One region of the Streptomyces sp. M92 genome, then DNA from elsewhere that is predicted to be linked to it. Evidence: riboswitches for the same ligand, from Rfam matches in the RefSeq annotation. Region 1 holds a riboswitch; the other holds the start of a gene.
What was found. A riboswitch is a leader RNA that binds a small molecule or an ion and turns the genes downstream of it on or off. The one in region 1 is predicted to bind S-adenosylmethionine.
Positions count from the first base shown of each region.

Region 1 (4,696 bases):
GGTGATTCCTTCGGACCGCGCCCGCGCCCGCGACGGACGGCTCGCCGGCCTCGTGGTTCCTTCCCCACCCGGCCCGCGGGCCTCACCGACCCGGTCCTTCGTTGTCACTCTCACCTTCAGAGTGCTAACGCAATGATTAGCACTCGCCCCCATCGAGTGCAAGCGCCTACCGAGGATCGGGCCGCACGCTCAGCCACCCGCGAACAGGGAACCGGGGCGTCCGTCCGGGCAGCCCGAAGGGCCCGCACCCCGGGTGAGGTGCGGGCCCTTCGGAGAAGAACCGGTTGCTTGCGGTGGCCGAACGTCTCAGGCGCTGAGGCGAACCATGTCGGCCTGTGGGCCCTTCTGACCCTGCGAGATCTCGAACTCGACCCGCTGGCCTTCTTCGAGGGTGCGGTAGCCGTCCATCTGAATCGCGCTGTAGTGGACGAAAACATCCGCACCACCGTCGACCGCGATGAAGCCGTACCCCTTCTCCGCGTTGAACCACTTGACGGTGCCCTGAGCCATGCCTAACTCCCCTATTACTGGCCCTTGCACAGATCCGCACTTCGCGGACCCGGGTCAGACCTCACCCCCCACGACTGGGGGCGTGCGCCGGAACGCGTCGACCGCGGCTGAATGTATCTGTCCAACTGCCGTCTGCAACAGGTCAATCGGACGAGAAATCTGGACGCACCCGGTCCGAAATATGGCGAGCTTTCGCCTGAATTCGGGTCAAGTCGGGTGACACAAAAGGAGCAAAAGCCGCGAAATGCGTCTGCATTTTGGCTGCATCTTGTCGGACGCAAAGCAGGAACTCAGGGCTCCGGGATCTTCGATCGGGAGCGCGTTCCCCAACTCTACCGCGCTCAATCACATGGAATTGCCCCCTCCGCTTCTCTCACGGAGGGGGCAATGGGCACTACGAGGCGTGTCAGCCGCCGGCGACCGCCGGGATGATGGAGACGCCCGCGCCGTCCGGCGTGGCGGTCTCCAGGCCCTGCTCGAAACGCACGTCGTCGTCGTTGACGTACACGTTGACGAAACGGCGCAGCTTGCCCTGGTCGTCCAGGACGCGGGCGGCGATGCCGGTGTGGTTCTTCTCCAGGTCGGCGATGACCTCCCCGAGGTTCGCGCCGTCGGCGCTGACCTCGGCCTGCCCACCCGTGTAGGTGCGCAGAATGGTCGGGATACGGACGGTGACGCTCACTTCAAGACCTCCGGTCGGATTTTCACAGACGGTGGGGCAGCGCCCCGGGGGCGCGGGGGCCGTGTCGAATATGCGGCTACCGCCGCGCGGGCGCGAACCAGCCCCCACCGGCCCGCAGACGAAGAACGAGCAGCGCTACGCGAGACCGGCCTCGCGGAACGAATCCAGGCTGGGACGAATCGTCGCGGTGAGCCCCGTACCCGCCACCGCGTCCAGCGTCTTCAGACCATCCCCCGTGTTCAGCACGACCGTGGTCAGCGCCGGGTCCAGCACGCCGTCCTCGACGAGCTTCTTGGTCACGCCCACCGTCACACCGCCGGCGGTCTCCGCGAAGATGCCCTCCGTGCGGGCGAGCAGCTTGATCGCGTCGACGACCTGCTCGTCGGTCACGTCCTCCACGGCACCGCCCGTGCGGCGCGCGATGTCGAGGACGTACGGCCCGTCCGCCGGGTTGCCGATCGCCAGCGACTTGGCGATGGTGTCCGGCTTCTGCGGGCGTACGACGTCGTGCCCGGCCTTATACGCGGTGGACACCGGCGAGCAGCCCTCGGCCTGGGCGCCGAAGATCTTGTACGGCTTGTCCTCGACCAGCCCGAGCTTGATCAGCTCCTGAAGACCCTTGTCGATCTTCGTGAGCTGGGAGCCGGAGGCGATCGGGACGACGATCTGGTCGGGCAGCCGCCAGCCGAGCTGCTCGCAGATCTCGTACGCGAGGGTCTTGGAGCCCTCCGCGTAGTACGGGCGCAGGTTGACGTTGACGAAGCCCCAGCCCTCGCCGGCCGGGTCGCCGATCAGTTCGGAGCAGAAGCGGTTGACGTCGTCGTAGTTGCCCTCGATGCCGACCAGCTCACCGCCGTAGACGGCGGCCATGACGACCTTGCCCTGCTCCAGGTCGTGCGGGATGAACACGCAGGAGCGGAAGCCGGCGCGGGCGGCGGCGGCGCCGACGGCACCGGCGAGGTTGCCGGTGGAGGAGCAGGAGAGGGTGGTGAAGCCGAAGGCGCGGGCGGCCTCCAGGGCCTGGGCGACGACGCGGTCCTTGAAGGAGTGCGTCGGGTTGCCGGAGTCGTCCTTGACGAAGAGCTTGCCGGCCTCGACGCCCAGCTCGCGGGCCAGGTTGTCGGCCTTGACCAGCTTGGTCCAGCCCGGGTTGATGTTCGGCTTGGTCGCCACGTCGGCGGGGACGGGCAGCAGCGGCGCGTAGCGCCAGATGTTCGCGGGGCCCGCCTCGATGCGCTTCCGCAGCTCCTCGGTGTCGTACGCCGAGAAGTCGTAGGCGATCTCCAGCGGGCCGAAACACTCCTCGCAGGCGAAGAGCGGGCCGAGCGGCACGCGGTGACCGCACTCGCGGCAGGAGAGGGCCGCGGCGGGACCGAGGTCGACCGGGGAGGCGGCGGAGGGGGTGGAAGCGGTGGTGTCGGTGTTGCTTGCGACAGTCTGCACAGCCATGTGAGGCGAGGCCCTTTCTCCTCATCTTCCTCACGACGCATCTCGCCGTGAGACGGATTTGGCACCTTCCCTAGCCGGGAGCCTCGCCACGTCCGTGTGACAAGAACCGACTGGAGGGTTGCCGGGGCTTCATCGGGCCGTATCCCTCTGCCCCTCTGGATGAGCGGTGTTCAGTTGTTGGTCACGCGGCGACCCCGGCATGCGATGGTCACCCGCGTTGTTCAAGACTGTAACCGACGGCCATGACAGTTGAGATAGTCGTCCGAACCGCGAGATGGATCACAGAGGGAGCCACCGACCGTGCTGGAAGAAGTCGAGCGCTGGCTGGACGCACGCTCCTGGTCCGTGACGGACCGGCCGCTCCAGCGGCTCCTGGCCGCCAAGCACGCCGGCGGGCAGACGGTCAGCGTGGTGCTGCCCGCCCTCGACGAGGAGGCGACCGTCGGCGACATCGTCTCGGTGATCCGCCGGGAGCTGATGGAGCGGGTGCCGCTCGTCGACGAGCTGGTGGTGGTGGACTCCGGTTCGCGGGACCGCACCTCGGAGGTGGCCGCGGCGGCGGGCGCCCGGGTCGTGCACCGGGACGCGATCCTGCCGCGCATCCCGGCGGTGCCCGGCAAGGGCGAGGTGCTGTGGCGCTCGCTGCTGGTCACCGACGGCGACATCGTCTGCTTCGTCGACGCCGACCTGCGCGAGTTCCGCGCCGACTTCGTCTCCGGCATCGTGGGCCCGCTGCTCACCGATCCGGACGTGCACCTGGTCAAGGCCATGTACGACCGGCCGCTCGACGCGGCGCCCGGTCAGGGCGGCCGGGTGACGGAGCTGATGGCCCGCCCGCTGCTCAACATGCACTGGCCGCGGCTGGCCGGCTTCGTCCAGCCGCTCGGCGGCGAGTACGCGGCCCGCCGCTCCCTGCTCGAACAGCTCCCCTTCCCCGTCGGCTACGGCGTCGAGCTGGGGATGCTGGTCGACGCCCTGCACCTGGTGGGCCTGGACGCCCTCGCCCAGGTCGACGTCGGCGTCCGCAGGCACCGGCACCAGGACGGCCGGGCGCTGGGCCGGATGTCCGCCGCGATCTACCGCACCGCCCAGCTCCGGCTGGCCCGCGGCCATCTGGTCCGGCCCGCCCTCACCCAGTTCGAGCGGGGCGCCGACGGCTTCGAGCCGCGCACGTACTCCGTGGACACGGAGGAGCGGCCCCCGATGACGGAGATCGCCGAGTACGCGGCCCGCCGGGTGGCGTGAGGGAGGGGCCTCAGCCGGTGACGCCGTCCGACCAGCGCCAGGTTCCGCCCGCGTCCGGCTCGCAGGTCAGGTACTCGCCGCCGCGGCCGTGGGTGCTCAGGCCGCGGTGCTTCTTCGCGCAGAACTGGCCGTCGGCGTAGCAGTTGCCCGCGGGGCTGGTCAGCTCGCAGGCGCCGGTGCCGCTGCCGGTGCCGCCGGTGCCGGCGTCCTTGGTCCTCTCGGGTTCGGGGGTCGGGTCCGGCTCCGGCGTGCGCAGCAGGCGTCCGGCGCAGTCGCGGCCGTCGCGGGGGACGGTGAACGTCACGCCGTCGGGGCCGTCGGTCTGCTCGCAGACCTCCTCGTCCAGGCCCCAGGTGGAGGCCTGCCGCCCTGTCCCCTGGAGTTGGACCGTGTAGTCGACGTGGGCCGCCTTGGCCGCGAGCACGGCACCTCCGACGTCGCGGCCGGTGTGGTCCGGCAGCGTGACGGCGGGCGTGGGCGGCTCGGCGCTGTCGGACACCTCGGGGGTGGCACTGGGGCTCTGCGCGGCGGTGGCGGCGGCGCTCGCGGGCCGCTCGTCCGCCTGCGTACCGGTGCTTGAGTCGCCGCAACCGGCCAGCGCCAGCGCGGAGGCCGCGACCAGTGCCGCGGAGGCCGCGAGTCCGCGCATGCGTACACGTACGGGCACCGGGCCCACCCCCCAGAAAGTTGAAATGTGCACCGCATATCCTCGACCTGCTCACATCTCCCACACAAGTGGTGTGACCGAATCGCGGCCGAAGTGATCCCCGGGCACGTTTGAGCTTTTCGGGGCCGGGCTACGTTGAGGCG
Region 1 covers NZ_CP101137.1:7,649,018-7,653,713, forward strand. Annotated here, with positions in the region: gene M6G08_RS35285 (cold-shock protein) at 307-510, opposite strand; gene M6G08_RS35290 (MoaD/ThiS family protein) at 917-1,192, opposite strand; gene thrC (threonine synthase) at 1,328-2,641, opposite strand; SAM riboswitch class I at 2,660-2,807, opposite strand; gene M6G08_RS35300 (glucosyl-3-phosphoglycerate synthase) at 2,942-3,886, shown strand; gene M6G08_RS35305 (hypothetical protein) at 3,897-4,535, opposite strand.

Region 2 (4,696 bases), 7.2 Mb from region 1:
AAGGGGGCGACGCCCGCGCAGGTCGAGGAGTTGTCGGCGGGACTGGAGAACTGGGCGCGCGTCCTCACCCGCGACCTGGGCGTCATCGGCGCCGACCTGCGCACGGGCCCCGGCACCGGCGCCTCCGGCGGGCTGGGCGCGGGGCTGGCCGCCGTCGGGGCCCGGCTGCTGCCCCGCTTCGACGTCCTCCTCGACCACCTCGACCTGGACGCGCGGCTGGCCCGTGCCGACCTCGTGCTCACCGCCGAGGGCGCCCTCGACCACCAGACGCCGCGCGGCAAGGTCCCGGCCGAGGTGGCCCGGCGCGCCAAGCTGCACGGGCGTCCCGTCCTGGCGCTGGCCGGCACGCTGGGCGAGGGCGCGCACGAGGTGCCCGGGGTGGACGCCTTCCACGGCATCATGCCGGCGCCGATGGCGCTGGCGGACGCGCTGGTGCGCGCGGCCGAGCTGCTCACCGACGCCACCGAGCGGGCGCTGCGGATGGTCCTGCTCGGCTCGCGGCTGCCGGGCCGGGCGGCTCAGACCGCGGAGGTCCCGGCGCCGGTGTCCGCGGCGGACCTGTCGGGCACGCAACGGCCGTCCTCCGTGCGGTAGTTCCAGCGGGCGCCGTCGCTCACCAGCTCCCTGACGGCGTCCACGAACCGCTCGACGTGCTCGTCCGGGGTGCCGGCGCCGAAGCTGACGCGGATGGCGTTGAGGGACTTCTCGCCGGGCGCCGCCTCGGGGGCGCCGCACTCGCCCTGCGTCTCGGGGTCGCTGCCGAGCAGGGTGCGCACCAGCGGGTGGGCGCAGAAGAGGCCGTCGCGCACGCCGATGCCGTACTCGGCGGAGAGCGCGGCGGCGAAGTGGGAGCTGTTCCAGCCGTCGACGACGAAGGACAGCACGCCGACGCGGGGGGCGTCGTCGCCGAAGAGGGACAGCACCCGCACCTCGGGCACCTCGGCGAGCCCCTCCCGCACCTTCCCGATCAGGTACTCCTCGCGGGCGACCAGCGTGTCGAAGCCGGCCTCGGTGAGCGCCTTGCAGGCGGAGGCGATCGCGTAGGCGCCGATGACGTTGGGCGAGCCCGCCTCGTGCCGGGCGGCGCTGTCGTGCCACCGCACGTCCACGCCGCCGTCCGCGCGCCGGGAGACGCTGCGGCTGGCGCCGCCGCCCGCGAGGTACGGCTCCGCCTCACGCAGCCAGTCGGCGCGGCCGGCCAGCACGCCGGAGCCGAAGGGGGCGTACAGCTTGTGCCCGGAGAAGGCGACCCAGTCGACGTCCAGGTCGCTCACGGAGACGGGGTGGTGCGGGGCGAGCTGGGCGGCGTCCAGGACGATCCGGGCGCCGTGCGCGTGCGCGGCGGCGGCCAGTTCCCGCACCGGCCACAGCTCGCCGGTGACGTTGGAGGCGCCGGTGACGCAGACCAGGGCGGGTCCGTACGGCTCGCGGGCGGCGAGGGCGCGCTCCAGGGTCTCGACGGCCTGCGCGGGGGTGCGCGGCGCGTCGAGGTAGGTCACGTCCGTGTCTCGCCAGGGCAGCAGCGAGGCGTGGTGCTCGGTCTCGAAGACGAAGACCCGGCAGCCGGCCGGCAGCGCGGCGGCGAGCAGGTTGAGGGAGTCGGTGGTGGACCGGGTGAAGACCACCTGATCGGTGTCCCGACACCCGAGGAACTCGGCGACGGTCCTGCGGGCGTTCTCGAACAGGTCGGTCGACAGCTGCGACAGGTAGCCGGCCCCCCGGTGCACGCTGCCGTAGTAGGGCGCGTAGGCCGCCACGTCGTCCCAGACCCGCTGGAGGGCGGGCGCGCTGGCGGCGTAGTCGAGCGCGGCGTAGGTGACCTCGCCGCCGGTGACGAGCGGGACGGTGACGTCCCGGCCGAGAACGGGCAGCGGGGTGGCGACAGCGGTGGGTACGGACATGACGGACTCCCGTGAGGACCAGCGCGGAGAAGGGCGCTGTGAATGAGAAGAGGAAGGGTGTGCGGAGGCGGGGCTCTGCGGCCCTATCGCATTCGCTGGTTCACGGAAGACTCCCTCGGACGACCCAGGACCCCTGGTTCCGCGAGGGGTCCGCGCTTGCCGTGAACCTTGCTGTCCACGGCCTGGTCTTCACCCGGGGCACCCCGCCACGGACGGAGGGTTGCCGGACAGTCGGCCGGGGCCTCATGACTGTCACTCATGACCTGTCGAAAAACCTATGGGAAGTGATCGGCGCCCCGCAACCCGAGTCCGGATCGCGGGACGCTCGTCACACGGGCGGGAGGGCGGCTACGCGTGGGTCGTGGCGACCCAGCGCTCCAGGACCCGCCTGGCGGCGCCCGAGTCGATCGACTCGGCGGCCCGGTCCATGCCGACCCGGATCTGGTCGGTGAGCGGTCCGTCGCCGGGGTCCAGGGCCACCAGGGCCGCCGCGGAGTTCAGCAGCACCGCGTCCCGCACGGGGCCCCTCTCGCCGGCCAGCAGGCGGCGGGCGACGTCGGCGTTGTAGGAGGCGTCGGCGCCGCGCAGCGCCTCGACCGGGACCAGTTCGAGGCCGACGTCCCGCGGGTCGAAGGTCTCCTCGGTCACCCGGCCGTCGCGCACGACCCAGACGCGTGAGGTGGCGGTCGTGGTCAGCTCGTCGAGGCCGTCGTCGCCGCGGAAGACCAGGGAGGAGTGGCCGCGTTCGGCGAAGACACCGGCGATGATCGGCGCCATCCGGGCGTGCGCGACGCCGATCGCCTGGGACTTCACGCCCGCGGGGTTGGTCAGCGGGCCCAGGAAGTTGAAGACCGTGCGGATGCCGAGCTGGCCGCGGGCCGCCGCCACGTGGCGCAGCGCGGGGTGGAACTTCACGGCGAAGCAGAAGGTGATGCCGGCCTCCTCGGCGACCTCCGCCACCCGCTTCGGCGTCAGCTCCAGATTGACACCCAGCTTCTCCAGGACGTCGGAGGCTCCGGATGCCGAGGAGGCCGCCCGGTTGCCGTGCTTGACGACCTTGGCGCCCGTGCCGGCCACCACGATCGCCGACATGGTGGAGATGTTGACGGTCTTCGCGCCGTCGCCGCCGGTGCCGACGATGTCGACCGTCCGCCCCGGGACCTCGATCACGTTGGCGTGCGCGTACATGGTGCGGACGAGACCGGAGATCTCCTCGACGGTCTCCCCCTTGAACCTGAGGCCGACCGCGAAGCCGGCGATCTGCGCGTCGGTTGCCTCGCCGCGCATGATCACGTCCAGCGCCCAGGCGGTCTCGTCGGCGGTCAGGTCCCGGCCGTCCGCCAGTCCGTTCAGCAGGGCGGGCCAGGAGCGGCCCGCCGCGGTGTCGCCTCCAGCGGGGGTCAAAGCGCTCATGTGCCGCTCCTGAATCGTGTGCATGACGGAGAGAAGGTGTGCTCCCACCCTATCCAGCCCCGGGCACGGCGAAGGGCCCCGTCCGCGGAACGGACGGGGCCCTTCGACCGTGGTGTGGCGACGCTGGAGGGTCAGTGGTGGCCGTGGCCGCTCGTGATCTCCTTGTACTCCTCGACGGTCGGCTTCGGAATCTGCGACTCCGGGCCGTAGTACGACTTGCTGAGCTTGGCGCGCAGCTTGTCCGTGCGCTTCACCTTGCGCTGGACGCCGTTCTCGTCGACCATCGGGCCGATCTCGGCCGGCTTGTACTGCTCGTGGGCCGTGAGCGTGTGCAGCTGCTCCTGGCTGAGCGGCTCGTGCACCTCGATGAACTCACCGTGCGGCAGGCGCTTGATGATGCCGGACTCGCGCCCGTGCAGCACCTTCTCCTTGTCCCGGCGCTGGAGGCCGAGGCAGATCCGCTTGGTGATCACGAAGGCGATGACCGGGCCGGCGAAGAACCCGATGCGGACGAACCAGGTGACCGCGTTGATCGACAGGTGGAAGTGCGTGGCGACGATGTCGTTGCCACCACCGATCAGCATGATCATGTACGCCGTGACCCAGGCGACACCGAAGGCCGTACGGGTCGGGGCGTTGCGCGGCCGGTCCAGGATGTGGTGCTCGCGCTTGTCCCCGGTCACCCACGACTCGATGAACGGGTAGAGGGCGATGACCGCGAGGAAGATACCGAAGATCACCAATGGGATGAACACGCCCAGGACCAGTGTGTGGCCCCAGAAGTTGATCTCCCAGCCCGGCATGGCGCGGACCAGACCCTCGGCGAAGCCCATGTACCAGTCCGGCTGGGCGCCGGTGGACACCATGTCCGGCCGGTAGGGGCCGATGCTCCAGATCGGGTTGACCGAGGCGATGCCGGCGATGGCCGCGATGACACCGAAGACCAGGAAGAAGAAGCCTCCCGCCTTCGCCATGTACACCGGCAGCAGCGGCATGCCGACCACGTTCTTGTTGGTCTTGCCGGGGCCCGCGAACTGCGTGTGCTTGTGGTAGAAGACCAGGATCAGGTGGCCGACCACGAGACCGAGCATGATGCCCGGCAGCAGCAGGATGTGGATCGAGTAGAACCGGGCGACGAAGTCGGTCCCGGGGAACTCCCCGCCGAACAGGAACATCGAGATGTACGTGCCGACGATCGGCACGGACAGGATCGCGCCCTGGGTGAAGCGGACACCGGTGCCGGAGAGCAGGTCGTCCGGGAGCGAGTAACCGGTGAAGCCGGTGAACATGCCGAGGACGAACAGCAGGAAGCCGAACAGCCAGTTGATCTCGCGCGGCTTGCGGAACGCGCCGGTGAAGAAGACGCGCATCATGTGCACGAA
Region 2 covers NZ_CP101137.1:405,256-409,951, forward strand. Annotated here, with positions in the region: gene M6G08_RS01845 (glycerate kinase) at 1-594, shown strand, start outside; gene M6G08_RS01850 (aminotransferase class V-fold PLP-dependent enzyme) at 519-1,901, opposite strand; SAM riboswitch class IV at 2,049-2,165, opposite strand; gene trpD (anthranilate phosphoribosyltransferase) at 2,250-3,314, opposite strand; gene qcrB (cytochrome bc1 complex cytochrome b subunit) at 3,446-4,696, opposite strand, start outside.
Region 2: another riboswitch for S-adenosylmethionine. It lies ahead of M6G08_RS01850 (aminotransferase class V-fold PLP-dependent enzyme); the one in region 1 lies ahead of thrC (threonine synthase).